DNA from 4 places in the Methylobacterium sp. Ger2507 genome. Region 2 is predicted to be linked to each of the others. Evidence: riboswitches for the same ligand, from Rfam matches in the RefSeq annotation. Region 2 holds a riboswitch; each other region holds the start of a gene.
The links. A riboswitch is a leader RNA that binds a small molecule or an ion and turns the genes downstream of it on or off. The one in region 2 is predicted to bind cobalamin.

Region 1: linked by a shared signal. The riboswitch ahead of ACV7NL_RS23835 (TonB-dependent receptor) and the one ahead of ACV7NL_RS07455 (CbtB domain-containing protein) in region 2 are both predicted to bind cobalamin.
Region 3: linked by a shared signal. The riboswitch ahead of ACV7NL_RS17305 (TonB-dependent receptor) and the one ahead of ACV7NL_RS07455 (CbtB domain-containing protein) in region 2 are both predicted to bind cobalamin.
Region 4: linked by a shared signal. The riboswitch ahead of ACV7NL_RS12130 (TonB-dependent receptor) and the one ahead of ACV7NL_RS07455 (CbtB domain-containing protein) in region 2 are both predicted to bind cobalamin.

Annotation. Positions count from the first base shown of each region.
Region 1 is NZ_JBUYVC010000002.1:48,008-55,647, forward strand. It holds gene ACV7NL_RS23820 (TadE/TadG family type IV pilus assembly protein) at 1-60, shown strand, start outside; gene ACV7NL_RS23825 (TadE/TadG family type IV pilus assembly protein) at 112-750, shown strand; gene ACV7NL_RS23830 (TadE/TadG family type IV pilus assembly protein) at 763-1,401, shown strand; cobalamin riboswitch at 1,879-2,077, shown strand; gene ACV7NL_RS23835 (TonB-dependent receptor) at 2,185-4,335, shown strand; gene ACV7NL_RS23840 (PepSY-associated TM helix domain-containing protein) at 4,818-6,194, shown strand; gene ACV7NL_RS23845 (TonB-dependent receptor family protein) at 6,685-7,640, shown strand, end outside.
Region 2 is NZ_JBUYVC010000001.1:1,599,588-1,607,227, reverse strand. It holds gene cobD (threonine-phosphate decarboxylase CobD) at 1-427, opposite strand, end outside; gene cbiB (adenosylcobinamide-phosphate synthase CbiB) at 470-1,471, shown strand; gene ACV7NL_RS07480 (DUF3616 domain-containing protein) at 1,504-2,571, shown strand; gene ACV7NL_RS07475 (cobyric acid synthase) at 2,728-4,182, opposite strand; gene ACV7NL_RS07470 (hypothetical protein) at 4,179-4,895, opposite strand; gene cobO (cob(I)yrinic acid a,c-diamide adenosyltransferase) at 4,895-5,506, opposite strand; gene cobU (bifunctional adenosylcobinamide kinase/adenosylcobinamide-phosphate guanylyltransferase) at 5,503-6,036, opposite strand; cobalamin riboswitch at 6,121-6,313, shown strand; gene ACV7NL_RS07455 (CbtB domain-containing protein) at 6,387-6,563, shown strand; gene ACV7NL_RS07450 (CbtA family protein) at 6,591-7,346, shown strand; gene ACV7NL_RS07445 (DUF1636 family protein) at 7,339-7,640, shown strand, end outside.
Region 3 is NZ_JBUYVC010000001.1:3,755,613-3,763,252, forward strand. It holds gene ACV7NL_RS17280 (SDR family oxidoreductase) at 1-355, shown strand, start outside; gene ACV7NL_RS17285 (hypothetical protein) at 462-737, shown strand; gene ACV7NL_RS17290 (hypothetical protein) at 727-978, shown strand; gene ACV7NL_RS17295 (hypothetical protein) at 1,173-1,520, opposite strand; gene ACV7NL_RS17300 (PepSY domain-containing protein) at 1,958-3,421, opposite strand; gene ACV7NL_RS17305 (TonB-dependent receptor) at 3,421-5,535, opposite strand; cobalamin riboswitch at 5,989-6,192, opposite strand; gene ACV7NL_RS17310 (DUF2934 domain-containing protein) at 6,301-6,504, shown strand; gene ACV7NL_RS17315 (multicopper oxidase family protein) at 6,588-7,640, opposite strand, start outside.
Region 4 is NZ_JBUYVC010000001.1:2,620,387-2,628,026, forward strand. It holds gene ACV7NL_RS12125 (glycoside hydrolase family 16 protein) at 1-129, opposite strand, end outside; gene ACV7NL_RS12130 (TonB-dependent receptor) at 375-2,525, opposite strand; cobalamin riboswitch at 2,632-2,833, opposite strand; gene ACV7NL_RS12135 (hypothetical protein) at 2,971-3,561, opposite strand; gene ACV7NL_RS12140 (hypothetical protein) at 3,804-4,046, shown strand; gene ACV7NL_RS12145 (hypothetical protein) at 4,112-4,546, shown strand; gene ACV7NL_RS12150 (hypothetical protein) at 4,879-5,397, shown strand; gene ACV7NL_RS12155 (cupredoxin domain-containing protein) at 5,434-5,886, opposite strand; gene ACV7NL_RS12160 (hypothetical protein) at 5,878-6,024, shown strand; gene ACV7NL_RS12165 (alpha/beta fold hydrolase) at 6,085-6,915, opposite strand; gene ACV7NL_RS12170 (ketopantoate reductase family protein) at 7,389-7,640, opposite strand, start outside.

The sequences.
Region 1 (7,640 bases), on a different contig from region 2:
ATCGTGACCTGTCCCAAGCAAGTCAGAGTAGTTGACAAAAAAATCCGAATAACCGAGTAGGCCTAAAAATTAATCCATAATAGCTTTTTATAATGACGTTGAATATTCTGGATGATCCCCGTGTGCGTTAGGTGCCTATGTGAGCTTCGACATGCAAGAGCATTCAAAAGCAGGCCATGCTTTCGTAGCTTTGCTGAAAATGTAGATGGTGCGTCTGCAGTCGAGTTTGCTTTAGTCTCAGCTCCTTTCATAATACTTGTAGGAGCAATCTTTCAGATCTGCCTTATCAGCTGGGCTAGTCAGAACCTGGATGATTCTCTGCAAAAAGCGGCTCGCATCATTTATACAGGTAATTTCCAAACTGCGAACAAAAGTGAAAAGTCTTCAGACGCATTAATTCAAAGCTTAAAAGATAGCATCTGTGGAACCACCGTACCAAATAGCGGCAGAGTGTTTGGCTGTTCAGATTTAAAAATCGACGTATCCACGAGCACCTCATTCGCTTCTAGTCAGTCTGCCGTGGCATTCGACAATCAAACAGGCACTTGGTCCAAAGATTTTGGAACAAAATACACATGCTCAAAACCTGGAGAAATTGTAGTCATCACAGCAGCACTGAAATATCCTGTGGCGTTCAGATTTTTAAATCTAGGCTTCTCAAGTTTTGGTGATGGATCTCGGCTGATTATGTCGACAGTAGTTCTACGAACAGAGCCTTACGACACGTCATCCGGATCGCCATGCACATAGAAACATTCTAAAATGCCTCCGTATCGCTATACCATGGCTTTGTTATTTCGGTTTTGTGCCGATAAGAGAGCTGTGTCTGCAATAGAGTTCGCTCTTGTTCTGCCGCTCATTCTTGCAATACTCTTGGGCTCATTGGAATTTAGTAGAGCGTTGGATAACAAACGCAAAGTAGCATTGTTGGCACGAACGCTTGCAGACCTAACCTCACAAGCGGCTACGAATTCACCGGTCACGACTGCGGCAATGAACGATATTATAGCAAGCTCGCAACTGGTTTTACGACCATTTGTGAGCGGCTCTGCAAAAATAACAGTCAGTGCGCTGGGTCTAGATCTTAAAAACATTGGTAGTAATCCTCGCGTTTGCTCCAGCTTTGCATCTAGTAATGCAACGGTCCGAAGTGTTGGACTTGCTGGCGATTTATCTGTTCCCCCGGGCTTCCGCGTCCTAGGTATGCGATACATCCTGGCTGAAGTACAAATGCCCTACGCTCCGGTGTTTGGGAGTGGAATTATGAAGTTTGCAGGCAGCATAAACACCAACTTCACGTTCAAATCGGCCGTTGTATGGCCGGTCCGATTGGGTAAAACTTATAAAACAAACACTTATAATGAAATTATCCTTCCTAACGGTGTAGAATGTCCACAGTAATATAAAATTCTTGGCATGGATAAAACATGCTCCTGATAATCTCAGGATAATGAACTGAGGGTAGATTTCAACTCACTCTAATCTATATCAAATAAAATGTTTGACTAAATTTAGGTGACTATTTCAAAATGACAATAGATATTTATGATATAGTTAGAATGATGCGTTTTGACGAACATAAGCCATCGGCTTGCGTTGAACGCATGTCTGCAGGATGTCGGGTATCGGATCGGATATCCGACACCGCTGAGCTATGCGCTTGGCGCACGAGCTGCTTTTGCGAGGCAGGCTAGCGGAGAGGCACCTTGGAATGACTGGGTTGGGTGAATTTTGGCCGGTCCGCTTTTAGGTTGGGGAGTTCAGACAGCAGACGTAGCCCGCCAACGAACTGAAGCACTCGTAGGCCGAAGCTTGTCACCCGCTAACAACACCTGGCCGGAAACACCCAAGACGGCATTGACGCTGTAGCGTTCTGTGATGCCCCTTATGCCTGACGGTTCCTCTCACGAGGATCAAAAGGGAACGCGGTGAGGGTGAAGGCCCGAAGCCACGGCTGCCCCCGCAACTGTAAGCGGCGAGCCCATCATCAACACGTCACTGGGTCCCCGGACCTGGGAAGACGATGAGAGGGCCGCGACCCGCAAGCCAGGAGACCTGCCGTCAGCCGTGGTCACACGCGAAACGCATCGGGCGGGGTGTCCTGATGGGTGTCGGGACGGATGCTGTGCGGCATCTGGGCTGGCGTCTTCGCGGTGACGTGCCACAGACGTCGCCCAGGGTCCCATGTCCCCCCTTCGCTTACACACCGCCTCCCGAACGCTTCTTCTGGCTTCCTGTGCCATCCTTTCGTCCCCAGGGGCGCGTGCACAGCAAGCATCCTCTCAGGCTGCAGAAGCCAATCTCGCCGAACTTTCGGTGACGGCCGAGACGCCTGTGGCCGGCATCACCGGACCTGCGGCTAGTGCGGGCTACGTCGGTGGCGTGACCGGCATCGGCGGCGGTTTGCGCACGGTTGATGCGGCGAGTGCGGGGACCATTTCCGGTGCGGCGCTTAACAGCCGACCGATCACGCGCCCCGGCGAGGTGCTGGAGAGCGTGCCGGGGCTCATCGTCACCCAGCATTCCGGGGAGGGGAAGGCCAACCAGTTCTTCCTGCGCGGGTTCAACCTCGACCACGGCACCGACATCGCCATCTCCGTCGACGGCATGCCGGTGAACATGCGCACCCATGCCCACGGCCAGGGCTACGCCGACCTCAACTTCCTAATTCCGGAACTCGTTGGCGCAGTGGAGTTCCACAAGGGACCGTACTTCGTCCGGGATGGGGACTTCGCTTCCGCTGGGTCGGTACGGATCGACTACCTCGACAAGGTGGACCGGAACCTCGCGCTAACCTCCTTCGGTAGCTTCGGCTACAAGCGCGCGCTCACCATCGCGTCCGCGCCCCTCGGTCAAGGCAATCTACTAGTCGCAGGCGAGGCCCAGACCTATGACGGCCCCTGGGATGTGCCGGATCGCCTCGCCAAGCTCAACGCCGTCGTCCGCTATAGCCAGGGCACGGCCCTCGACGGCTTCGCGCTCACCGGCATGGCCTATTGGGCGAAGTGGAACGCCACGAACCAGATACCGGGGCGCGCCGTGGCGGAGGGTATCATCGGCCGCTACGGGACCCTAAACCCCAACGATGGCGGCGACACCGGCCGCTTCTCACTCTCCGGGCGCTGGAGCCAGACGAGCGAGGCCGGGATCACGCGGGCGAACGCCTACGTCATCCGGTACCAGATGAACCTGTTCAACGACTTCACCTACTTCCTCAACGATCCAGTGAACGGCGACCAGTTCCGCCAGCGCGACAGTCGGGTGCTCGGCGGCGGGGAGGTCAGCCACACCTTCCAGGGTGACCTGTTCGGGCTGCCGATGGAGAACGAGATAGGGGTGCAGACCCGCACCGACGATATCCGGGTTGGGCTCTTTAACACCATCGCGCGACAGTATCGCTCGACCGTGCTTGACGACCGGGTGCTGGAGGCGAGCGCGGCGTTCTACTACGAGAACCGGGTGCGCTGGACCGACTGGCTGCGCACCAGCATCGGCTTCCGTGCTGATGGGTTCTACGCCGACGTTCGCTCCGATACGCCCGCCAACTCGGGGACGGCGCGGGACGGCATCGTCAACCCGAAGCTCGGCCTCGTGCTCGGCCCCTGGTTCGATACCGAGCTGTTCGTGAACTACGGCGGCGGCTTCCACTCCAATGATGCGCGCGGCGTTACCGCCACGATTGATCCGGCCAGCCCGCTGTTCAACATCGCCCGCTCGCCCTTCCTCGTGCCCTCGACGGGCTCGGAGATCGGCATCCGCAACCGCAGCATCGCTGGGCTGGAAACGGCGGTAGCGCTGTTCCGACTGGATTTCGCCTCCGAGAACCTGTTTCAGGGCGACACCGGCACGACAGAGCCGAGCCGCCCTACTCGCCGGTTCGGCATCGAGTGGACCAACCGCTACGCGGTGACGCCCTGGCTCTCGTTGGAAGGCGACCTGACGGTAACGAACGCCCGGTTCGCAGACCGTGACCCCATCGGCAACCGAGTGCCGGAGGCACCGACCACGATCGCCTCGGCCGGGATCACCTTCGGCGAGGACCTGGGCTGGTTCGGCTCGATGCGGTTGCGCTACTTCGGGCCACGCCCCCTGATCGAGGACAACTCCGTGCGTTCGAAGCCGACCGCGCTCCTCAACGGCCGCATCGGCTACAATTTCGACAATGGGGTTAGCCTGTCCCTCGACATCCTGAACCTGACCAACGCCAAGGCCGACCAGATCACCTACTTCTACACCTCGCGCCTGCCGGGCGAGGGGGCGGACGGCGTCGCTGACCGCCACTTCCACCCGGTCGAGCCGACGGCCGTCCGCCTCACCCTGGCAGGACGCTTTTAGGTCACATGCCGGCCGATAGCGGTCGCGTTGCTCCTACACCGTTGACGAAGGATGAAACTGCGCCTTACGCCCGTACCATGCGCGCTTGGCGGCCAGATTGGGGCGTCTGCCGTGCGGTCATCGCCGTGGCCGTACTCTACGCCCTATGCCTGCAGGCACTGTTGGGCTCGATGGCGCCCGTCTCCCAGGTCAGCTTCCACCAGGTCATCTGTGCCGAGCACGCCGGAACCGACGCTCCGGCGGACGAGGGCCTGCCATGTCGACATACGTGCTGCACCCTGGTGCATGCCGTCGTGGCGCCCATTCCAGTTCTCGCCTTCGTCGCCCTGCGTTGGTCGCCCGGCGATGCGGCGCCCCTCACCTGGCGGGCGGGAGAACCGAGAGCCGCACGAGCGCCACCCGATCAGTCCGTCAGTCCACGAGGTCCGCCGACTGCCTGATCGATCCGTCTTGTCAGATCGCTCAGACCCGGACCCGAACCCATGTCCCAGACCCTCCAGGGTGACGCGGCGGCCTTGCGCGCCATGGCTGCGGCCAACCCGATGCAAGATACCGTCTACCGCGCCGTCTGGCGCTGGCATTTCTATGCCGGCCTGCTCTGCCTGCCCTTCCTCGTCCTGCTCTCCGTGACCGGCTCGCTCTACCTGTTCAAGGACGAGATCAACGCGACCCTGTTCGCGTACCGGACCACGGTCGCCGTTCAGGCGAGCCCGCCCTTAAGTGCGGACGTTCTGCTGTTCAACGCCTCCGAGGCCGTCCCCACCGCCGTGCCGGTCTCGCTGACCGACCCCGTCAATCCCTCCGCGGCCGTTGTCGTGACGATGGCCGAGGGACCCCGCAAGATCCTGGTCTACCTGAACCCGTATGACGGCTCGGTGCTCGACCAGGTGGCGCGTGATGACGAGTTCATGATGGTGGTGCGGCGGCTGCACAGCCTCATCTACTTTGGACCGGTGGCCAATGGCATCATCGAGGTTGTAGCCGGGTTCACCATCATCCTGGTTTTGACAGGCATCTATCTCTGGTGGCCGCGTCAACGCGGCGGCGGGGTTGTGAGCGTCCGCGGTACGCCGCGCACGCGCGTCTGGTGGCGCGACCTGCATGCCGTCACCGGCCTCGTCGCCAGCACCGGCATCTTCTTCCTCGCCCTGACCGGGTTGCCTTGGTCGGCTTGGTGGGGCCAGCACCTGCGCACCTGGTCCAATGCGGCCGGCGTGGGACAGCCTAGCGCCCTCTGGGCCGACAAGCCCGTCTCGAACGTGCCGATGCAGGAGATGCTGACCACCACCGGATGGACCATGGAGGACGCCCCGGTGCCCCTATCCCAGCCGGCCGCTACCCCCGCCATCGGGCTCGCGCGTGCTGTCGAGATCCTGCGTGGCCTCGGGATGCCGCGCGGATTCGAGGTCTCCCTGCCGTCGGATGATACCGGCGTCTACGCCGCGGCCGCCTACCCGAAGGACGTGACGCAGCAGCGGATGATCTCCCTCGACCAGTATACCGGCCAGCCGCTGGTCGATGTCCGGTTCGGGGATCTCGGCGGCGTCGCCCGTGCCATCCAATACGGCATCGGCATCCACAAGGGCGAGCACTGGGGCCGGGCCAACCAGCTTGCGATGCTGGCCTTCTGCCTGGCGACGATCCTGCTCGCGGTCACCGCCGCGACGATGTGGTGGAAGCGGCGCCCGGCCGGTCGCCTCGGCATCCCGCCTTGGCCGCGCGACCGGCGGATCGCAACCGGCGTGACGGTAATCGTTCTCGTTCTCGGGGCCCTGTTCCCCCTGACCGGGCTGGTCATTCTCGCCATGCTCGTGCTCGACCTCGGCGTACAGGCGCTGCGAAGGCAGGCAGCGACCTGATCTGACCGAACGGGCCGCGTTCCCGTGCACACTCGCCCTCCCCTGCTGCTCGGCCTGCGCGGATGCCTCGGCGTCGTCCTGGTCGCGCTCGCGCTTTGGGCGCAGGCGCTCGCGCCTGCGGCGGCCGTGCGCATGGTCACGGCGATGTCCGACCCGCTGCGCGACCCCGTCATCTGCGGCCACGCGGTCGATGGAACCGGCGAGGTTCGGGGGACGGCGGACATGCCCGCCCCGGCTTTGCCCGGATGCGACCTGTGTCAGCTCTGCTGCGTCGGGATCACGCTCCCGACGATCGGATCGGTTCCGGCTGTCATCCGGATCCTGCTCTGGCATCCGGTGTCCTGGCCGATCCCACCACCGACGCCATCGACCTCACCGACTTGTCACCCGGGGCAGCCCCGAGCACCGCCTCACCTCGCCTGATCGCCTTCGACTTCTCCGACCGCTGCGGCCTCGCGCGGTTCCTTCACCGATCAGACGAGCTCCCACCATGTTCCGCTTTCTAAGCGCCCATCGGCACGCGTGCACGCTGGCCCTACTCCTCGGCGCAAGCCCCCACGCAATCTCCATGGCGCAGGCCCAAGCTGCCGGTCAGGCAGTGACCCTGGAAGAACTCTCCGTGGAGGGCCAGGGCGGTGGCCTTGGACAGGGGCGTGGTCGGACCGCCCTGTCGCCCTCTGCCGTCGCCGCTCCGACACCCATCGACCGCCCCGTCGGCGAGGTGGTCACCAGCCTCGGGCGAGAAGGCACCATCGAGAACCGGCCGGCCACAAGCATCGGGTCGGTTCTGGCTAACAGTCCCGGTGTAACCGTGCGCCAGGGCAATGGCGGGCGCGACGTGGTGATCTCCATCCGGGGCAACAACGCCCGCTCCACCGGTGTGATCAAGAACACGGTCGTGCTTGAGGACGGCTTCATTCTAACTCAGCCGGACGGCGCCTCGCGCTTCGACCTTGTCGATCCCCGCGCCTACAGCCGCATCGACGTGTTCCGTGGCCCGCAATCTGCGCTGTTCGGCAACTACGCCACCGGCGGCGCGCTCGCCTTCCGCACCCGGATAGGCCGCGAGATCGACGGCTACGAGATCGGCACCGATGCGGGCAGCTTCGGCTACCTCAGCAATTATTTCACGGTCGGCGGCGTCAGCGGCCCCGTCGAGCTCAGCCTGTTCGCGAGCGATGTCCGTGCCAACGGCTACCAGGACCATAGCTCCTACGACACGCAGACGATCAACCTGCTGGCGACCTACACACCGACGCCGGACAACCGCTTCACCCTGAAGGTGATCAACAACACGCTGAGTGCGAACCTGCCGGCTCGGTCCTCCCTCAACCAGTACCGGATCAATCTCTACCAGCGCGGATGCGGAACGGCAGCGACGGCCGCGCCGGGCTGCACCCTGACGAACCTGTTCGCCAACGGCGCGTTTGGCCGGACGGTGGGCGT
Region 2 (7,640 bases):
CGTCGGGATTGTTCGGATTGACGATCACGACGACGTCGGCGCCGGCCGCCCCCCCGATCTCCGCCACGGTTGCGACGCGATGACCCGCGCGGGTCCAGGCCGCGGCGTGCTCGGCATAGGTCGGCCCCAGCACGGCGACCCGGCCCGGCGCCCACAGGCGCGGCAGCGTCTCGATTAGGATCTGGGTGCCCGGCGCCGCCACGATGCGGTCCGGGTCGGCGACCCCGTAGGCGCGGGCGGCCGCCCGATGCAGGCCCGCGAGGTCGGCCGCCGAGGGCAGACGGTGGAAGGCGCTGGCCTCCAGGGCCGGACACGGATAGGGCACCGGATTGATCCCGGTGGAGAGGTCGATCCACGGTTCGGGCGCCTCAGGGAACAGGTTCCGGGCGGCATCGAGATCGCCGCCATGGGCGATCGGCTCTCTCACCGACACCTCTTCCGCCACCGGGCCCGAACTCACCGAGACGCCATGTCCTGGACCGCCCTCACCCATCCGCCCGATACGCTCATCGTTCTGGTGCTGGCCCTCGCGATCGAAGCGGCGGCCGGCTATCCGGACCGGCTCTACAGGGCGGTCGGCCATCCTGTCACCTGGATCGGCGCGCTGATCGGGACCCTGGACCGGCGGCTGAACCGCGGCACGCCCGCCCGGCGCCGGATCGCCGGCGTGGCGGGGCTTTTGGTCCTGCTCGGTCTCGTCGGCGGCCTCGCCCTCGCGCTCACCGCCCTGGCGCGCGCGGCGGGGATGTGGGCCGCCCTCCCGATTCTCGCCGTACTGGCGGCGAGCCTGCCGGCCCAGCGCAGCCTGCACAGCCACGTCGCCCGGGTCGCCGCCGACCTGCGCCGCGACGGGCTCGCGGGCGGGCGCATCGCGGTCTCGATGATCGTCGGGCGCGATCCCGAGAGACTCGACGAGGCCGGCATCTGCCGGGCCGCGATCGAGAGCCTGTCCGAAAACTTCTCCGACGGCATCGTGGCACCGGCCTTCTGGATCGGGGTCGGCGGCCTGCCGGGCGGCGCACTCTACAAGGCGATCAACACCGCCGACAGCATGATCGGCCATCGCACCCCGCGCCACGAAGCCTATGGCTGGGCAGCCGCCCGCCTCGACGATCTCGTCAACCTGCCGGCCTCGCGGCTGACCGGGCTGCTGATCATCCTGGCGGCCGCGCTCCGGTCCGGGGCCTCCCCCGGCGCGGCATGGCGTGCCGTGCGGCGGGATGCGCGCCGGCACCGGTCGCCCAATGCCGGATGGCCCGAGGCCGCCATGGCGGGCGCCCTCGGCCTGCGCCTTGCCGGCCCGCGCACCTACGGCACCACCCGGGTCGAGGATGGCTGGATGGGCGATGGACGGGCGGAGGCGACCCCCGCCGACGTCGAGCGCGCCCTGGCCCTGTACCGCACCGCGTGCGGGCTCCTGTTCGGCCTCGCGGCCCTGCTCCTCGCCCTTTTCACCGGCGCCCTGCTATGAGCGCGGCACCGCCCCTCCCCCGGAGACCCGCCATGATCCGCCGCTCGCTCGTCGCCGCCGCTTCGGCGCTGGCGCTCTCAGGCCCGGCCTGGGCGCAGGTGCTGCATCCGGTCGACAGGACCTACACCGTCGCCGAGGGGCTGGCGGGCGAGATCACCAAGCACAGGAGCAAGCCCGCCGAGGACATCAGCGGCATCGCCTGTGCGCCGGCCGAGGCCGGCCCACGCACCTGCATGGTGGTGGACGACGAGGCGGCGGGCGCCCAGTTCGCCACGCTCCAGGGCACCACCCTCACGCCGGGGGCCGTGATCGACATCGTCGGCCGCAAGCCGCCGAAATCCGCCGTCGGCGCGCCTCCGGTCACGGGCGAATGCACCCTCGGTCAGGGCGCCTACCGGGAGATGGACGGCGAGGCCGTGGCCTATGCCGCCCCCGATTTCTACGTCACCGGCTCGCATGGCTGCAGCCGGCGTGGGCGCGAGTTCAAGCTGTCCACCGGCCTCCTCGCCCGCCTGCGCCCGAACCCGAACGGCACCGAGGCCCGCGTCGAGACGACCTACCGCCTCAACGACGCCCTGCGGACCGCCGACACGGTGGGCGCCTATGCCCTGAAGGACCTCGAGCCGCGCGAGGGCGGCAAGCCGCTGTCCGGCCTCAACGTCGAGGGCCTCGCGGTGATCGGGGACACGCTCTATGCCGGGCTGCGCGCACCGGTGCTGGACGGCACGGCCTTCCTGGTCTCGGTGCCCGTCGCCCCGCTGTTCGCGCCCGGCGACGCGCCGCTCGTCGCCAAGCCCGTGACGATCCCCCTCGCCCTCGGCGCTGATGCCGGCATCCGCGATCTCACCGCCCTGCCGGACGGGCGCCTCCTCGTGCTCTCGGGGCCGACCCGGAACGGCCTGTCCGTGCCCTACGGGCTGTTCCTGGCGGACCTGCCCTCGGGCCGGGTCACGCCGCTCGGCACCCTCGCGCCGCTGGAGGGCGACGAAGCCCGGGGCAAGCCCGAGGGCATCGTCCGCCTCGGCCCCGGCCGGGTGCTGGTGGTGTTCGACAGCGTGCTGAACGGCGGCCCGCGCGAATACGCGGTGGCGATTCCTTAGGAGCGCGACGCGCCACAGGGACCTGAGGAACAGGATCTCAGGGCAGATGGCGGCGTGCGCGAGGCGCGCGTCCATCTCGGATGAGGGCGGCGTCGGGTCGTTCCTCGCCGAGCCCATTCGGCGCGGACCCGGCGGTGAGCCAAGTCCGTTCCGTCGCTACGACGCCAGCGCGAGCAGCGCGTCGCAAGAGACATGCGCTTCGAGATGATCGGCGAGACGATCGAGCACCGCCTCGATTCCGGCCTCGTAGGCGAGGCCGCTCGGGGCCGCGCCGAGGCGGGCGAGCCAGGCGCCGCGCTGGCGGTCGTCGGCGAACAACCCGTGCACGTAGGTGCCGGTGACGCGCCCGTCGGCCGAGATCGCCCCGTCGTGGCGCCCGTCGCGCAGGCGGATCGCCGGGCGCGCCGTGTCCGGCCCGGTGGTGTCGCCCACATGCATCTCGTAGCCCGAGAACGCGACCGCGTCGGGCAGGCTGGTGCCGGTGACGGCGGAGAGATGCTTGACCGGCGTCATCACGGTCTCGATGTCGAGGAGGCCGAGGCCGGCGACGGAGCGGGCCTCCCCCTCGATGCCGTGCGGGTCGTCGATGCGCCGGCCGAGCATCTGGTAGCCGCCGCACAGCCCGAGCACCCGCCCGCCGCGCCGGACATGGGCGCGGATGTCGATGTCCCAGCCTTGGGCGCAGAGGAATTCGAGATCGTCGATGGTGGTCTTCGAGCCCGGCAGCAGCACGAGGTCGGCGACCGGAATCGCCTCGCCCGGGCGGACCAGCACCACCGCCACGTCGGGCTCGGCCCGGAGCGGGTCGAGGTCGTCGAAATTGGCGATGCGCGGCAGCACCGGCACGGCCACGACCTTGCGCCGCGTGCCGCCGGGGGCCGATCCGGCGAGGCCGAGGGCGTCTTCCGCCGGCAGGCGCGCCGCGTCGGGGAAGTGCGGGATCAGCCCGAAGCTCGGCCAGCCGGTCGCCTCCGCGATGGTGGCCATCCCGTCCGCGAACAGGGTCGGGTCACCGCGGAAGCGGTTGACCAGGAAGCCCCGGATCATCGCCGCGTCCTCGGCGTCGATCACCGCCTTGGTGCCGACGAGGCTGGCGATGACGCCGCCCCGGTCGATGTCGCCGAGCAGGATCACGGGCGTGCCGGTGGCCCGGGCGAACCCCATATTGGCGATGTCCCCGCGCCGCAGATTGACCTCCGAGGCCGAGCCCGCGCCCTCCACCACCACGAGGTCGGCCTGAGCCTTGAGGTGCGCGAAGCTCTCCAGCACCGCACCGAGGAGACGGGGCTTCCAGGCCTGGTAGTCGCGCGCCTTGGCGGTACCGACCATGCGGCCCTGGACCACGACCTGACTCCCGGTCTCGCTCTGGGGCTTCAGCAGCACCGGGTTCATGTGCACCGACGGCGCCACCCCGGCCGCCCGGGCCTGCAGCGCCTGCGCCCGCCCGATCTCGCCGCCATCGGCGGTGACGGCGGCGTTGTTCGACATGTTCTGCGGCTTGAACGGCCGCACGCTCAGCCCCCGCCGCGCGAAGACCCGGCACAGACCGGCGACGATCAGCGACTTTCCGACATCCGAGCCGGTGCCCTGGATCATGATGGCGCGGGTCATGGCTGAGGCCGCGCCGGCGGGGGCGCGGCGCAGTCGGGATCGACCGGCCGCGCGACGCGATGAAAAGCCAGGATGGCGGCACCGTAGGTCTCGACGACCTCCGAGTATGGCACCCGCTCCGCTGTGAAGAGCACGGCCCGGTGCCGGAACAGATGGTCGGGGATCGCGAGGTTGCCGCAGGTCGCCGCCGGGGGCGGGGCCTGCTCCCACCCTTGCGGCAGGGGCTGCCACAGGAGTTCCGCCCCGATGGTCTGCCGCGTCGTGCCGAGGGCCTGGACCGCCCGGCCGAACGGCGTGTCGGTGGTCTCGAGCAGGCGGTTCATCTCCGGGGTCAGGCGCTCGGGCACGTACCAGTTGTCCGCCTCGGACAGGACGTGGTCGCCGCAGGCGAGCCGCACCTGACGGTAGCGGAGGACGGTGTCGGGGCCGGCATTCAGGCGCCGGCGCGTCTCCTCCGAGGCGGGCTTGTCCGCGCCGCGCTGCCGATTCGCCGCGAGCCGCGGCGTCGCGGCCATGCCGTGCTCGGCGCACCAGCCTTCGAGGGTCGCGGTGGCGGAGCGGCTGGCGAGCAGCCGGGCGTTCAGGCCCTCCACCACCGCCAGGGCCTCGACGCGGCCGAGATAGCTGGCCGGCCAGGCCGGCGCGGTTTCGGCGCAGGCCGGATGGATGCCCCACAGGATAAGGAGCCCGACCGGGCTGAGGGCGAAGCGCATCAGAATTCGATTCCCACCTGGGCCTTCACCCCGGCGGCGAAGTGGTGCTTCACGGAGCCCATTTCAGTGACGAGATCGGCGGCCTCGATCAGGGCCGGTTTGGCATTGCGGCCGGTGACGATGACGTGGAGGTCGGGCCGGCGCGCCCGGAAGGCCGCCACCACGGCATCGAGGTCCAGGTAATCGTAGCGCAGCGCGATGTTGAGTTCGTCCAGCACCACGAGGCGGATCGTCGGATCGGCCATCAGGTCGAGGGCCTTGGCCCAGGCGTGCTCGGCGGCGGCGATGTCGCGGGCCTTGTCCTGGGTCTCCCAGGTGAAACCCTCGCCGAGGGTGTGCCAGTCGATCCGGTCTCCGAAGACCTGGAGCGCGTGCTTCTCGCCCGTGTCCCAGGCGCCCTTGATGAACTGGACCACGCCGACGCGCCAGCCATGGCCCAGCGCCCGCAGCATCAGCCCGAGGGCCGCCGTGGTCTTGCCCTTGCCGGGACCGGTGTTGACGATGAGAAGCCCCTTCTCGATCGTCTTGCCGGCGACCTCGGCGTCCTGCACCGCCTTGCGCTTCTCCATCTTTTCGCGATGGCGCTCGGCGTCGTTCACGGCGTCCGTCATGGGGTGGCTCCGGCTTGGGGTTTCACGATCAGGGGCAGGCCCGCCACCAGGAAGACGACGTGGTCGGCCTGTCGCGCGAGGCGCTGGTGCAGCCGCCCGGCGGCGTCGCGAAACCGGCGGGCCAGCACATTGTCCGGCACGATGCCGAGCCCGACCTCGTTGCCGACCAGCACCACCGGGCCGGGCGCCGCCGCGCAGGCCGCCAACAGCGCGGCGGTGGCGGCCTCCACGTCGGCCTCGGCCAGGATCAGGTTGGTGAGCCAGAGGGTGAGGCAATCGACCAGCACCGGCCCGGGCGCAGCGGCCACCGCCCCGGCCAGGTCCATCGGCACGTCCCGGGTGATCCAGTCGGCCGAGCGGCGCTCCCGGTGGAGCGCGATTCGGTCGCGCATCTCGTCGTCCCAGGCCTGCGCCGTGGCGAGGTACAGCCAGGGGGCGGGACAGGCCTCGATCAGCCCCTCCGCGTGGGCGCTCTTGCCGGAGCGCGCGCCGCCGAGCACGAGAGTCAGTCTGGGAGGGAGGTTCGGCATGAGCCTCCTGTGCCCGAAATCGAGCCCTCGGGTCAAAGGCCGGAATCCGATCCGGGCCGCGTTGTCAGCGCGACGGCAACCGCGTAGAAGCGTGGATCGGACGGTGCCCCGGCGACGGGGTGAAAAGGGAATGCGGTGAGGGGGCGACCCTGAAACCGCAGCTGCCCCCGCAACTGTGAGCGGAGACGGGACTGCCATCGGCCACTGGAGCGATCCGGGAAGGCGGCAGGACCAGCGACCCGCGAGCCAGGAGACCTGCCGCCGAGAGTGGACCTGCCATCGAGCGTGGACCTTCCGTCCACCCGATCGATCCGTGACGGCCGCCGGCGGGGCGGCCAGGAGATGAACCGATGTCGACCAACACCCTCGTCCTGACCGGCACCCGCACCAACGAGCGTCTCGGCGCCGTGCTCGTGGCCGCCTTCCTCGGCCTCGGCCTCGTGTTCATGGCGGGCTTCGCCCCCGCGATGGCGCTGCACAATGCGGCGCACGACTTCCGCCACAGCCAGAATTTCCCCTGCCACTGAGCGCCTCCGCTTAAGGCAGACACCCCCATGATCATCCGGCTCGTGTCGGCGGCCCTGGTCGCCGGCTTCCTCGCGGCTGTGGTCGCGACGGGCCTGCAGCTCGCGCTCACCTCGCCGCTCATCATCGCGGCCGAGCGCTACGAGACGCAGGCCTCGGCAGATCCCGCACGCCTGTCGCCCGCCTCCCTGGTCGTGCGCATCCACGGCGGTCACGATCACGGCACCAAGGACCCCTCGGTCGCGGGCGGCGAGGTGGCGCCCGACTGGCAGCCGGGCCCCGGCCTGCCGCGCATGGCCTTCACGGCGCTGGCCACCCTGGTGGGCGGCGTCGGCTACGCGCTGCTGCTCGGCGCCGTGCTGCTCGCCTGCAACCGCGAGCCCAGCCCCGAAACCGGCCTGCGCTTCGCCATCGGGGGGTTCCTCGCGGTGGCCCTGGCACCGGCTCTCGGGCTGGCGCCCGAACTGCCCGGCATGGCGGCGGCGCCGCTCGCCGACCGCCAGTTCTGGTGGGTGATGACGGCGCTCGCCACCGCCATGGGGCTGTACCTCATCGCGATCCGGCGCGCGCCGATCACCATCGCGGGGGGCATCGTGCTCCTGGTCGCCCCCCATCTCGCGGGCGCGCCGGAGACCAGCCACGCCGCCTCGAACCTGCCGGCGGCCTACGCGGCGCAGTTCGCCGCACGCTCGCTCGGCATCGCCTTCGTGTTCTGGGCCGTGATCGGGCTGGCCTATGGCTGGGCCTGGGGATTGTTCGGCAAGGCCCGGACGGCCCATGCCTGACCAGTTGCAGGATCAGATACCCAAAGACTCGCCTCGGACGGACAGCGCCGCCGTCACGCTCTACGTCTGCGCCACCTGCCGGGCGGCCGGGGACGTCTCCGAGCCACGCGCCGGGGCGCGCCTGCTCGCCGCCCTCCAGGAGGCGGTGAGCGCGGGCGGTCATCCGGGCATCACGGTCGAGAGCGTCGAGTGCCTCTCGGTGTGCAAGCGGCCCTGCACGGTGGCGGTCGCGTCGCAGGGGCGCTGGACCTACGTCTACGGCGATCTCGATCCGGTCGCCTCGGCCGGCATCAT
Region 3 (7,640 bases), 2.2 Mb from region 2:
GCCCGGCGCCTCGGTGATCTTCACCTCCTCGGTGAACTCCAAGCACCCGATGCCCTCGCTGATGGCCTACAGCGCCACCAAGGGCGCCCTGAGCAACATGGTGCTGAGCCTGTCGCAGCTCCTGGCCGAGAAGGGCATCCGGGTGAACGGCGTGCTGCCGGGACCGATCTGGACGCCGTTCATTCCCTCGGGGATGAGCGAGGATTCGGTCAAGTCCTTCGGCAGCCAGGTCCCGTTCGGGCGTCCGGGCCAGCCGGCCGAACTCGCCTCCGCCTACGTGATGCTGGCCTCGCCGGAGAGCAGCTACACCTCCGGTGCCCTCGTCACCGTCGCCGGAGCCATGCCGGTCCTCTGACCCCATCCCAGAAACCGAAGCGCCTATCCCAGAAACCGAAGCGCCGGGACCGAACGGTTCCGGCGCTTCGTGCGTTCCTGTCGCCTCGAACAGGGGGGACGGCACGATGCGGACCTGGAGGGCCATGGACCGGGCGCCGCAGGACGGGCGCTGGATCATCGCGATCCACCGGGACGACCCGGACCGGCGGGCGGTGATCCGCTGGGACCCGGAGAACGCGGTCGATCCCCGGCCCTGGCACGTCGCCTCCTGCCAGCACAGCTACCCGGCCGACGCCTTCACGGACTGGATGGAGTTTCCCGACCGTCCGCCCGGACCGGCGCGTCCGCCCGAATCCGAGATCCACCGGTACGGCAGCGGAGGCGACCACCATGACGCGTGACCCCACCCCGGCACAGAACACCCCTCCGGCCGAGGAGACGGGCGGGCCCCTCACCCTCCAGGTCGAGCCCTGCCCCGAGGATGCCGGCCGCTATCGCTGGACCCTGCGGGCGGGCCTGCACCCCGTGCGGACGGCGCCCTACGCGCTGCCCGATGCCGAGGCCGCCTGGGTCCAGGGCCGGGCGGCTTTGGCCGAAGCCGCCGCCCTGCAGCGGGACACGACGCCGGCCGCGCCGCACTGAGGGGCCGACCGTCCGGCGCGCCGGGCGCCCGGGTTCGCACGGCGCTGGCGGGGTCGGGCACGATCCCGCGCCGTGGGATGCAGGATCGTCGATTGCAGGATTCGTGGGTTGCGGCGATCCGGGCGGGGGCGTGAGTCGCCCCGGAGCGCCCTTTCCGTCCGGGGAGGAACCCGCGCGGCGGGGGCGGCAGGCGGTCAGGGGCGGGACTCGTCCGGGCGCCAGCCCGGCAGGCCGGCCCAGGCCGTGTCGATGATGCGGTCCCGGCGCGCGGCGCGGTCGCCGGCGGCATCGGCCACCCGCCGCAGGGCGGCCTCCATCGCCTCGCGCCCGCCGGCGGCGGACGCCTCCTCGCCCTTGCGCCGGATCGCGGCCTGGAAGGCCTTGACGGCGGGGCCGGCGGTCGGCCCGCTCTCCACGGCCGCCACCAGGCTCAGCAGGGCCTCGGCGATCGGCACGATCGCTTCCTGCCAGGGCGGTGCGGAGGGCGCGGCCGGTCCCGGGGGAGCCGCATGGGACAGCACGGTCGTCCGTGGGCGGATCATGGCGTCGGGCTCCTGCGTGCGAACGGGGGGATGCGGGCGTGCCGGACGGACGGCGGCGGCACGCCGCAATCGGCGTCACCGAACCCGTCACGGCCCGCCGGCCTTCGACGGAAACCGCGCAACCCCGAACCGATTGTGCCACGAACACCCGCCTCGCTTCCACTGTCGCCGTGTCGCCCTGCGGCACCGAGATTCTGCTGCACTGGGATTCTGCGCAGCTGTCGTCCAGAACCGGAGCGCCCGCGCCCCGCCCGCCCCGGCGCAGGGAGACACCGCCGCCACCGGGTCGAGAAGCGGTCGTCTCCGGATACCGAGCGGCCGGGCGCCGCGTGGTCCGCCGTCCGCTGGCGCCACGGACTCCCTTCGGGCGGCGGGGTGCCGGGCTTGTCGCTGCCGACGGAGCGCGGCGGCCGGGTGATGCCGTGTTCCGCCCGGCCCTATCCCACCCGCGCGGTGCGGCGCAGGCGGCGCCAGCCCAGGATCACGCCCGAGACGGCGATGCCGGCGCCGAGGCCGTTGAGGAGCCACATCACGAGGTCCCAGGCCGGGCGCGCCTGGAACAGGATCGCGAAATCGAGGCGGTGCGGCGCCTCGAACAGCCAGCGCTGGAGGCGGCCGCTGGCGTCGAGGCGGTCGAGGAGCGCGCCGGTCTCCGGGTCGAGGTGGAGCCAGGTCGCGGCGGCATCGTCGAAGCGCACCCGCAGCACCGGCAGGGGCCGGGTGTCGTGGTGGGGATACCAGTAGGCGTCGTAGGCGGTCAGCGTCTCGATCGCGGCGATGCGGGCCTCCGGCAGGACGCGGGCGGCGGCCGCCCGCAGGGCCTCGGGGCTCGGCGGCGGAACCACGCGCCGCCCACCCCGCGCGTCGGCGGCGATCAGCACGGGCCGGCCGTCGACCTGGGTGAACCGGACCTCGACGGTGCGGGGCCGGGCCCTATCATCGAGGTCAAGGCCGTCGAAAGCAAGGCCGTCGAGGGCGGTGCGGCCGACCGGATGGACAGGCCCGGCATAGGCTTCGCGCATCGCTTCCGGCGGGGAGCGGGGCGAGAACCAGTGGTTGGGGTTCATCGAGAGCCAGCCGCTCGCCACGAAGGTGAGGAGGCTCAGGCCCCCGAGGGTGCCGAGGAGGTGGTGCCAGCGCGCGAGGCCGCGATAGGGCGTCACCCCCGAGGCGTAGGGCCGGCGCAGCCGGAGGCGCCAGATCCCCAGGACGAGGCCGCTGAGCACCCCCGCGATGGCGATCCCCGAGACCCACAGCACCGTGCCGCGCCACAGCTCGGCCCGGGCCCGCAGGGGCGTCGGGTAGAACCAGTGCGGGATCGCCCCGAGCCAGTTCCACAGGCGCTCCCGGCGGGTGGTGTCGAGCACGACCGCGCCGGTGCGGGCCGAGACGTAGAGCTCGGTGCCGGACGCGTCGCCCGGCGCCACCACGTGGAAGGGGCGCAGAGGGTCGTAGCGGTCCCGCACCGTCCATTGGTCGCGCCGCACCGCCCGCACGGTGGCGCCCGGCGCGAACGACGCCACGGCCGCCGCCGCGTCGATGGGGCCGAGGGTCTGCCCGGTCTCGGCCGAGACCGCGTGGCGCGCGCCGTCGCGGGCGGTGACCTGATAGACCGGCGCCCCGCCCCGCATCGACAGGCTGAGGCCGCCGGGGGGCGGGTCGAGCCCGGCCCGGGCCAGGGCCGCGTCGGGGCCGAGATGCACCCGGTCCCAGGCGATGGGCGCGAGATGGGACAGGCGCTCGGCCTCGGTGAGGGCCGGGAACGCCACGTAGAGCATCACCAGCCCCGACAGCACCCAGGTGGCGAGGAACAGCCCGGTGACGATGCCGAGCCAGCGATGGCCGAGGATCAGCCAGCGCTTGACGGGCTTCAGGAGCGCCCGCGTCGAAGAGGCCCGCATCAGAACCGCACGCTGTAGGCCACCTCGAAGGAGCGCGGGCGGCCGAGCAGCCAGTTGGTGCCGACCCCGTTCACCGCGTTGCCGCTGATCGCGTAGATCTCGTCGAAGAGGTTGTAGGCTCGCAGGGACAGCCGCGAGGACGGCGTGACCTGGTGGTCGAGACCGGCATTGACCAGGGTGTAGGCCGGGCGCTGCGCCTGGTTGCCGAAGTCGCTGAAGGTCTCGCCCACGTGCTGCAGGCCGATCCGGGCCTCCCAGGCGGGGGCGAAGGCCCAATTGACCCAAAGGTTGCCGACGCGCTCCGGCACGTCGATGGGCTGGCGTCCGGCATAGGAGACCACTGCGCCCCCGACCCTTTGGTTGAAGGCGTCGTACTGGGCGTGGAGAAGGGCCACGTTGGCGTCGATGCGCCAGGCCTCGAACAGGTGCAGGCTCAGGGCCGCCTCGACGCCGAGGGAGGATTGCTGCCCGACCTGGGTCGCGAGCGCCGCCTCGCCCGGCACCCGCGTGATCGGATTGTCCTTGACGATGCGGTAGCCGGCCAGGGTCCACTCGGCCCGGCCGTTCCAGGCGACGCCCTTGGCGCCGACCTCCACCTGCTCGCCGGTGGAGAGCTTCAAACCGGACAGATTCTGCGACAGCGAGATCAGGCTGCCGACCGGATCGGTGGCGGTGGCGTATTGGGCGTAGAGCGCCAGCAGGGGGGTCGGGTTGTAGACGGCGCCGAAGCGGTAGCTGAGCGCCTGGAAATCCTGCTCGAAGGCGGCGCCCGTGACGAGGTTGGTCCGGTGCAGCACCGGCGCGTCGTAGCGCATGCCGGCCAGCAGCGAGAGCTGATCGGACAGGATCAGGCGGTTCTCGGCGAAGACCGAGGCCTGGCGCGTGTTGGTGACGTAGGCCGGAGTGGCGCGGCCATTGGCCGGGAACAGACCCGGGTCATAGGCGAAGGGATCGACGCTGGTGGTGAGGCCGCCGCCCTCGGAGCTGAAGTTGTTGGTGTGCCGGAACGCGATGGCGTTGACGTCGAACCCGGCCAGGAATTCGTTGCGGAATCCGAACACTGTGCCCCGGACCGTCGCGTCGAGGCGATTCCCGATCTGCTCCTGGCTGTGATAGATCTCGGTGTAGGCCGAGCGATCGATCCGCCCGGTATCACGGTTGAAGGCGTATTGCTCGATGTCCCGCCACTGGCGCCGGCTCTGGAGCCGGTAGGCGGTGTTGCGGATCGTGATGTCGGCGCTCGGCGTCCACTCCGCTCGCAGCTGCGTCCAGTTGTCGGTCCAGAGCATCTGGGCGTCGCGGACGTTGTAGTTGTTGAACCGGATGGCGTCGCGGATGCGCCCGTCGATGAGCGGCGTGCCCCAGTAGCGGGCCGGCTCCTGGTAGCCGAAATCATGGCTCAGGGTGATGGCGAGGTCCGGATTCGCCTGCAGGGTCAGGGCGCCCGAGACCGCGAGATTGCGGAAGTCGCCGTCCGGCGCGATCCAGCCCGCGTCGCGGTTGCCGCTGATGTTGAGGCGGTAGGCGAGCGCGTCCCCGATGGGACCGCCGGAATCGAGGGCCAAGCGCGCCAGACCATCCGAGCCGACGGCCGCGCGCGCCACGTTGAGGGGCGTGAAGACCGGCTTCTTCGTCACCACGTTGATCACGCCGCCGATGGCGCCGTCGCCGTAGAGCACGGAGGCCGGCCCGCGCAGCACCTCGATGCGCTCGACGTTCCAGGTGTCGAACGGGAAGGTGACGGTGCCCGCCCCGACGAACAGGCGGGTGCCGTCGTAGAGCTGCTGGATCGAGTTCGGGCCGGCGAAGCCCCGGGCCGTGAAGGCGCCGTTGCCGTTGCCGGGGGCCGCCACCGTGGTGATGCCGGTGGCGTTCTGGGTGACGGCCTCCGCCACCGTGTTCTGGCCGCGCAGGCGCGTGGTCTCACCCGCGATCACGTCGACGCTGGCGGGGGTTTCCAGGGGCGTCAGGCCGAGGCGGCTGGCGCTGCGGCTCGAGCTGCGCAGGTTCAGCCCCTCGGCGGGCGGCGGGCCGCCGCGCCCGGAGCCCGCGACCTCCAGGGTCTCCAGGGTGACGGCCGAGTGGGATTCGCCGGGCGCGGCGTCGGCCGGCATCGGCAGCAGGCCGCCGAGCAGGGCCGCGAGCGGCCAGGATGTGAGGGGCCGGGATATCGGGGGCCGGGATATCAGGGGCAAGACGTGGCCCTGCCGTGCGCGTCGGGCGCGTGGGGATCGGGACGGGATTTGGGCGAGGGCCATGGGACAACCGGGAAGGGGCGCGGGCATCGGCCAGGGCCGACGAGCCACCTCTGCTAAAGCGAATGTTATAATGTTACAATCGCTGAGTGGTGCCGGACGCGACGTTGTCCGCAAGCCAGCCGTCTTCGGACCGCGCGGGGCGATCGGACGAGGCGGACGGGAGCGGGACGCGCGGGCGCAGACGGGCATCGACGGGACGGCTGACGCGACGGGTCGCGCGGAGTGGCACGTCACCGCGAAGAGGTCGGTCCGTTCGCCGCATGCGAACGCCCCGACACCCACCAGGACACCCCGCCCGATGCGTTTCGCGTGTGACCACGACTGACGGCAGGTCTCCTGGCTCGCGGGTCACCGCCCTCTCATCGTCTTCCCAGAGGCTTGCAACCCCCAGTGACGTGTTGATGATGGGCTCGCCGCTTACAGTTGCGGGGGCAGCCGCGGCGTTGGGGCAGAGCCCCGCACCGCGTTCCCTTTTGATCCTCGATCCGAGGAACCGTCGCGCCGAAGCTAGGCGGTTTCCGGCGCCGGCGTCAATCGACGGGGACGATTTGCCCCCGGGAGCGTTGGCCCCGCGGCGGGGGTCGCACCTGCGATCGCCGGTCACGAAGGAGCAGAAGCACGATGTCCGAGGATGGGATCACGTTCGAACGGGTCCGCGAGCGCGCCCACGAGATCTGGGAGCGCAACCACCGTCCCGAAGGCTTCGAGGTCGAGTTCTGGCTGATGGCCGAGCGGGAACTCCGCGCCGAGCAGGCCCGCCGCAAGCCGGCCGCCGACCGGACCGCCTCGGAGACGCCGCCGGGGGCCGACACGACCGCCCGGTGAGGCCGGCGTCGCTCGCCTTCGGGCGAGGATAGGCCGACGAGGCCCGCGGTAAGGCGCGTGCCGCCTGCTGGGACGGAAAACCGTCAGGATCGGACGTCGAGCACGCCCATCATGCCGAGTTCCTCGTGCTCGAGAATGTGGCAATGGTACATGCGCGGCCCCGGCTGGTCCTGGCGCAGCAGGAGCCGGACCGTCTCGCCGGGCACGACGTTCACGGTGTCCTTCCAGGCGCGATAGCCCGGGGTCCTGACCTGTCCGTCCTTCTCGTAGGCGACGATCTGGAACTGGGTTCCGTGGACATGGAACGGGTGATCCATGTCCGATTGGTTGACGATGTCCCATTGTTCGACCTGACCGACCTTCGAGACCTCGTCGATGCGGGTCATGTCGAAGCTCTTGTTGTTGATCAGGAACTTCATGTCGTGGCTGCCGGGCGGCTTGGCGGAGGCGGCACCGCCTTTCGCGGTTCCGCCGTGATCCATGCCCGGCATGGCGCCGTGATCCATGCCCGGCATGGCACCGTGATCCATGCCCGGCATGGCACCGTGATCCATGGAGCCCATGTCCTCCGTCAGCACGAAGCGGCGGGTGACGACCGGGGCCTGGAGCGGGGCGATCGCCCGCAGCATCTTCGGCAGCGGCGGTGGCGGCGTCGCCGGTCGTCCCGCCACGTTCGCGGTCAGCAGGACCTTGCCCGCTTCCTTCGGCTCCCCCGGTCCCATCCAGCCGCGCTCGTAGGCGAGTGTGGTCAATTTGGCCGGGCCGGGCTGATCGAAGGAGACGATGAGTTCCACCCGCTCGGCGGGGGTGAGCAGCACCTCGTCGACGGCGACCGGCGCCTCGACAAGGCCGCCATCGGTGCCGATCAGGGTCATGCGGGCGCCCGCGAAGCGCAGGCGCAGGTAGCGCGCGTTGGTCGCGTTGACGAGCCGGAGGCGGCGCTTCTCGCCCGGCGCCACCGTCATCACCGGATTGCTCTGGCCGTTGACGAGCACGTGGTCGCCGACGCGACCGTTCATCAGGTCGACCATCGTGCTGGGCGGCATCGTCCCGTCCGCCGCGATCCGGAGATCGGTGAGCATCAGGACCGTGTCGCCATAGGCGGCCGGAATCGGATCGGATTTCGGCTTGACCAG
Region 4 (7,640 bases), 1.0 Mb from region 2:
CTGCCAGCGCTCGTCGAAGGTCGGAGCCCCGAAGGTCGCCGGATCGATCTTGCCGGGCAGCGGAGCGGCTTGCGCCAGGACGGTGCCGGCAAGCGTCGCGGCGACGAGACAGGCGAAGCGTTGGAACATCACAGTATCCTCGAAACGATGCCGGACCACTGACGCCGACGGGCCTCCGCCCCCATCCTTGATAGGGCGCCGCAAGGGTCCGAGCCAGTGCAGGGAGGCCTATGGCCGGCGCAGGGGTGCCACGACGACGTCACAACGCGGCGATCTCATGGCGCCAGCGGGATCGCGCATTCTCCCGTTTCTTCGGAAGGACAGCGACAGCGTCGCATCGCAAAGATCCCGGCAGGGACATCGCGGGCGCGGCTTCAGAAGCGCCCCGCGAGGGTTAGGCGAAACGCGGTGGGCTCGACCGGATGGACATGCGGGTCGGCCACGCCCGCGGGGCCTTCGCCGCTCAGGCGCGAGGTGTAGAAGTAAGCGATCTGGTCGGCCCTGGCATTGGTCAGGTTCAAGACGTCGAGGGACAGGCTGATTCCGTCGTCGAAGGCGTAGCCGATCCGTCCGTTCAGGAGAGCCGTCGCTTTCGAGCGCACCGAATTGTCCTCGATCAGCGGACGCGGCCCGAAGTAGCGAAAGCGCATCGAACCGAACCAGCCGGGACCCGCACCGAAGGTGAATCCGGCCGACGCGATGGTGGTCGGCGCCTCCGGCACCCGGTTGCCGATCGGGTCCCGGTCCGAGAAGCGGGCGTTGGTGACCGTCAGGTCGCCCTCCAGCGAGAGCCAGGGCGTTACCGCGTAGCGGTTGGTCCACTCGATGCCGAAGCGGCGGGTGGGGCGGCTCGGCTCGGTGGTGCCGCTGTCGCCCTGGAACAGGTTCTCGGAGGCGAAATCGAGTTGGAACAGGGCGACGGCGGTCTCGAGCCCGGCGATGCTGCGGTTGCGCAGGCCGATCTCCGAGCCGGTCGAGGGCACGAGGAAGGGCGAGCGGCTGATGTTGAAGAGCGGGCTCGTCGGATCGACCGTGGCGGTGACGCCGCGGGCGTCGTTGGAGTGGAAGCCGCCGCCGTAATTCACGAACAGCTCGGTCTCGAACCACGGACCGAGCACGAGGCCGAGCTTCGGGTTGACGATGCCGTCCCGTGCCGTGCCGGAATTGGCCGGCGTGTCCGAGCGGACATCGGCGGTGAATCCGTCGGCCCGGACACCGACGCTGGTGCGCAGCCAATCGGTCCAGCGCACCCGGTTCTCGACGTAGAGGGCGGCGCTCGCCTCCAGCACCCGGTCGTCCAGCACCGTCGAGCGGACCTGCCGCGCGGTGGTGTTGAACAGGCCGACGCGGATCGAGTCCGTGCGGGTCTGAAGCCCGATCTCGGTCTCCATCGGCAACCCGAAGAGGTCGCCCTGGACCATGTGGCTGATCTCGCCGCCGCCCAGAACCCGGCTGTCGCGCTGGCGGAACTGGTCGCCGCTGACCGGATCGTTGAGAAAATACGTGAAGTCGTTGAACAGGTTCATCCCATAGCGGATGACGTAGGCGTTCGCCCGGGTGATGCCGGCGTCGCTCGTCCGGCTCCAGCGTCCGGAGAGCGAGAAACGGCCGGTGTCGCCGCCATCCGTGGGGTTCAGGGCGCCGAAGCGGCCGATGATCCCCTCCGTGACGGCGCGCTCCGGGATCTGGTTGGTGGCGTTCCACCGGGCCCAGTAGGCCATGCCCGTCAGGGCGAAGCCGTCCAGGGCCGTGCCCTGGCTGTAGCGGACGACGCCGTTGAGCTTGGCCAGACGGTCCGGCACGTCCCAGGGGCCGTCATAGGTCTGGGCCTCGCCCGCCACCAGAAGGGTGCCCTGCCCGAGCGGTGCCGACGCGATGGTGAGCGCCCGCTTGTAGCCGAAGCTGCCGAAGGAGGTCAGGGCGAGGTTGCGGTCGGTCTTGTCGAGATAGTCGATCCGCACCGAACCGGCCGAGGCGAAGTCGCCATCGCGCACGAAGTAGGGACCCTTGTGGAACTCCACCGCGCCGACGAGTTCCGGGATCAGGAAGTTGAGGTCGGCATAGCCCTGTCCGTGGGCGTGGGTCCGCATGTTGACCGGCATGCCGTCGATCGAGAGCGCGATGTCGGTGCCGTGGTCGAGGTTGAACCCGCGCAGGAAGAACTGGTTGGCCTTCCCCTCCCCGGAATGCTGGGTGACGATGAGACCGGGCACGCTTTCCAGCACCTCTCCCGGTCGGGTGATCGGGCGGCTGTTGATCTGCGCACCCGATATCACCCCCGCGCTCGCCGCATCGACGGGCCTGAGACCGCCGCCGATGCCGATGACGCCGCCGACGAAGCCCGCCTGCGCGACCGGTCCGGTTCCGGGCGGCGCCGATGCCTCCGCCGTGACCGAGAGTTCAGCCAGGTTCGCCTCGGCCGCCTGGCCAGAGACCGGCCGGATCTGCGCGCCGTAAGGCACCAGGCCGGCGCAGGAGACCAGAAGGAGCGTTCGGTAGGGGGGCCGTGACGGGGCGGGCGACATGGGACCTCGGGCGACGTCTGTGGCACGTCACCGCGACGAGGTCGGTCCGTTCGCCGCATGCGAACGCCCCGACACCCACCAGGACACCCCGCCCGATGCGTTTCGCGTGTGACCACGATGGACGGCAGGTCTCCTGGCTCGCGGGTCACCGCCCTCTCATCGTCTTCCCAGGTGCCGGGGCACCCAGTGACGTGTTGATGATGGGCTCGCCGCTTACAGTTGCGGGGGCAGCCGCGGCGTTGGGCTCTCGCCCGCACCGCGTTCCCTTTTGATCCTCGATCCGAGGAACCGTCCGAGGTCAGAAGACCAGACGAAGCCCGACAGCGTCAATCGAACGCGCGGGAAATCGGCGTCCTGTGCTCCCTGTGCGACAGCCAGGGCCAAGCCCAGCGCCGGTGGGTCGGGGACAGCCGGGTGAAGGCTGGATGGGCGGCCGCCCCTCCGATCAGAGCGGGCGATCCCGATCCTGATCCGGGCTCCAGCTTCGCAGCGGCGAGGGTCCGATCTGGCGTTCGGCGCGGGGCGCCGACTCGTCCTCCAGCCAGGTGCGGGGGCCATTGGCATTGCCCCGGACGACGTCCCCGGCGACGATCGCGTGTCCGGAGGCGACCGCCACGATCAACTGGGTGGCGTAGGCCCTCGGACCGCTGCCCTTGAGGGACATGCCGGGTCCGCCCGGACGGAGCTTGCTGCCGAGCGCGCCCCAGAGGGGCGGTGTCTTGATCCGGCGCAAACCAAAGCCCTGGTCGATCAGGGCAGCGGCCGCCTCGATCTGGCCGTTGAGGAGAAGCAGGCCCGGCCGCGTCAGGCGGAAGGCATAGCTGCCTTCGTCGTCCTCCTCGACGAGGTTCACCAGCTTCAACGACAGGGCCTGACAGGCCGTGTCGACGTTGTCGCGGGTGAACTCGGCGTCGACGGCCAGCGGCCTCAGGGCTTGGCCCGAAATCCGGCAGGAAACCCGTTGGAGGAAGAAGCGACGTCTGGAAATCTGGCTCAGGCCCCATCCAAGCGCGATCGCGCGACGTGGGGCGATCATCCGCCGGACAGCATGGCGCCCGGAGGTTTCGGTCTGGTTGAGACGATCCGCGAGTTTCGGTGGCGGAATGCACGCCCTGGTTGACGATCCAGTGCCCGGCCCGATCCCGCGGGGACCCCGGTCTCGGACACCGAGGCGGCGCGGGCGCTCGCCCCCGCGAGCGGCCGATCGATGCCGGCCCTCTTGCTGTTCGCCCGTCACCGCCCTCTGTGAGCGGTCATCACCGCCGGGAGACATCGGACATGACGAAGCTGTTCATCGCCAACATCAGGACCGCCGAGGGACCCAAACCGCTGGTGACCGTGCGGGCCGCCGCCGAGGGCGAAGCCAGGCTGTTTCTCGAAGCCGCCTATCCGGACGACGAGATCCTCGACGTGGCGGAGCCGAGCGGCTGGGCCAGCGACGCCGACACCGGCAGCGCGGCGGGCGACATCCGCGAGCATGCCGGCGTGCAGTGGCAGGCGCCCTCCAGCCATTCCGGCTGAAATTCAGCGCCGCCGGTCGAACCCGGCGCTTGCCAGCGCCAATCGTGCCGTGACCATTGCCGACCATGCCGATCCGCCGCGAGCATCGCTTCTTCTATCCGATCGACTGGCCCGAACTGTCGGCCGTCATCCGGTTCACCCGCGCGCGGGGCCGGTGCGAGTCCTGCGGACGGCCGCATGGCCGGCGGGTCTTCCATCTCGGCGATGGGCGCTGGTGGGACGACGATGCCAGCGCCTGGCGCGATGGGGCAGGGCGGTTCGTCTGCCTCGCGGTCGGGATCGACGACGTGCTGGGAACCGTGCGGACGACGCGCGTGGTCCTGGCGACGGCCCACCGCGACCACGATACGGCGAACAACGCCGCGAAGAACCTCGCGGCCTTCTGCCAGCGCTGCCACATCAACCACGACCGACCGGAGCATCAACGCCGGCGCTGGCGCACCCTGTTCCGGCGCAAGGCGTTGGGCGACCTGTTTCGCGGCCCGTATCCCAGCCCCTGAAACGCGCGGAACGGCTGGTTTCGAACAGGACATCAGACAGCGCGACAGGACGTCAAGACGAGGATTCCGGTGCGGAACGGTTTGTCCCCTGATCGAGGACCGGATCGGCCGCCGCGATACCTTGTGCTCCACCGACGATGCCGCTCGATTTGATTCCATGACCAAATCTGCTCAGCCTCGTCCGAGCGCAAGACTTATCGGTCTTTTTGACTAATCTCGGTTCGCATCCAACCGAATAGACTCCGATCCGGAGGATTTTTTCAGCAAAAATACAGAAGCGCCCGTCTCGGCGATGCTTTACACAGAGCCTGACCTTGCCCTGGAGTCAGCCCGTGACAACAAGCCTGTCGAAATCCGCCAGCGTGGCCGCCCTCGCCGTCCTGCTGATGGGCGCCGTCGCGATCGCCGAACCCGTCACGGTCGTCCCCGGACAACCACCGGTCACGGTGGACCTCCCGGCCGGCTGGACATCCTCGGCGATCAAGCGTGGCATCCAGGCCAAGACGTCCGACGCGGAGGTCTTCGTCTGGTTCGAGAGCTTCAGGCCGGCCGAGCTGAAGGAGCTCCTCGCGGAACACGAGAGCGACTTCAAACGCCGGGGCGTGACGGTCACCGGCGAAGCGAATATCGAGGAGAAGGACTTTCCGACCTATTTCCTCAAGATCACGGACGTTCCCGCGACCTACGAAGGCAAACCAACCCTTCTGCGCTACGTCGCGGTTTCGCCGAAGGACCCGAACAAGCGCCAACTCCTGGTCAGCGTCTGGGCCTTGCCCCAGGGCGGGACCCGCTATGCCACAGACCTGAACGCGATCTTCGACAGCTTCCGGATGTCCGTCGAAGCGCTGTGATCCCGCCGGCGCGTCTCAGGCGGCCCGGTTCGCGCGCTATCCCGCCGGATCGGTGAGGACCAGCTTGCCCTCGAAGGGGGCCTTCTGGTTCCGGTTGCTGGTGCAGGCATAGGTTTCCTGCCCGGCCTTGAGCGTGCGGATGCGCAGAACGCCCTTACCGTTCTGCTTGACGAGATAGCCCTTCTCGCTCGCCACATGGACGAGATCGCCATCGGCGTGCAGCACGTTCGCGTTCTCGAACTGCCCCGGGGCCGTGATCGTCACGGGCTCGGCCGCCTGACTGACGATGTGGAGCTCGACGTTGGTGTTGGCCGGAAGCTTCAGCTCGGCCGGCGCGCAGACGGGCTTGCCCCCCTCCATCCGGATGGTGAGTTCGACGGGCGGCATCACATCGGAGGAGGCGGGCGGCAACGGCTTGCTCTGCGCGAAGACCCCCGTGGCGAATGACGTGACCGCGAGCGCGCTCAATCCGAGCAAACCATGGCGCATGTGACTGACCTCGACCGTTCCGTGTTGGATATCGAGGAAAGGGCCGCGGGAGTCCGGGAGTTCCGGTTTGCGGCGGCACGCCGCAAGGCCCCCTGGCAGGTCGGCAAGGCCTCCTGGCAGGTCGGCAAGGCCCCCTGACAGGTCGGCAAGGCCCCCTGACAGGTGGCGAGGTCTCGCGGCGTGGCTCGCCCGATGGCCTCAGGCGCGCACGAAGGCCAGCAGATCCGGGTTGATGATCTCCGGATGCGTCGTGCACATGCCGTGCGGCAGGCCCTCATAGGTCTTGAGCGTGCCTTGCTGCAGGAGGGGGTGCGAGAGCATCGCCGAATCGGCGATCGGCACGATCTGATCGTCGGTCCCGTGCATCACCAGGACCGGCACCGCGATCGCCTTCAGATCTTCGGTGAAATCCGTCTCGGAAAAGGCCTTGATGCAATCGTACTGGGCCTTGGCACCGCCGATCATGCCCTGGCGCCACCAATTGTCGATCACGCCGGGCGAGACCTTCGCGCCCTCTCGGTTGAAGCCGTAGAACGGGCCTTCCGGCACGTCGCGGTAGAACTGCGCCCGGTTGGCCGCCAGCGCGGCGCGAAAGCCGTCGAAGACGGCGAGGGGCAAGCCGCCGGGATTGGATTCGGACTTCACCATCACGGGCGGCACCGCGCCGATAAGCACCGCCTTGGCCACGCGACCGGGCTCCGAGCGGGCGACGTAGCGCGCCACCTCGCCGCCGCCGGTCGAGTGACCGATATGGACGGCGTTCTTCAGGTCCAGGGCCGCGGCGAGTTCGATGACGTCGGCGGCGTAGGTGTCCATCTCGTTGCCGGTCGCCGTCTGCGAGGAGCGGCCATGGCCGCGGCGGTCATGCGCGATCACCCGGTAGCCCTGGTTGACGAAGAACAGCATCTGGTTGTCCCAGTCGTCGGCGCTGAGCGGCCAGCCATGATGGAAGGCGATGACCTGCGCGTCCTTGGGACCCCAGTCCTTGTAGGCGATCCGCGTGCCGTCCCGTGTCGTCAGGAAATCCATGGTCTCGGTCCTTCCTCGAGGGTGAACTCTGTGGTGGGGTGAAGTCTGTCCCGCGGCCCCGACGAAGCCCTGTTTGACGGGTGCCGGCTCGGGCTGGCCGGCGCGAACGGGAGGCGTGCCCGGCTGGACGCTGAGGGCACAGGCCCGGGCCTTCGCGATCAGCCGGTCTCCGTCCGCAGACCGACGACAGGGTTCGGAATTGCGACTTCGGGATGGAGAATTCGATCCGCCCGATCATGCAGTCTTCGTGTGTATCGCCGATGATGTCTGACGGTATCATCGCAGATCGTCTTGCCGGCAGCGTCGATGTCGTCGGCGAAAGCGACCCGGCCAAAGCGATACAAGCTGCGGGCGACGGGCGAAACCATACGAAGGTAGAGGGTTCCTCTCCCCACAACGTGTCGGCCGCGCAGGCGACCCTCACGTACCGGCGCCTCCGATGATCGACGTCCCCGGTGCGTCAGGGCAGCGGCTCAGCCCGTCGCTTCGGCGCGCCGCGCTTCGCCGGCCCGGGCTTCGGCCGCCTGCACGAGGGTGCTCAGCAGCCGGTTCGCCGGTGTGGGCACGCCGGTCTCCGCCCCCTTCCGGACGATCAGACCGTTGAGATGCGCGATCTCGCTCGGCCGGCCCCGGGCCAGATCCTGCGCGGTGGAGGAATGCTGGTCCGGCATGGCGGCCGCGAGAGCGAGGACGCGGTCGAGGATGTCGCCCGGCACCGCGACGCC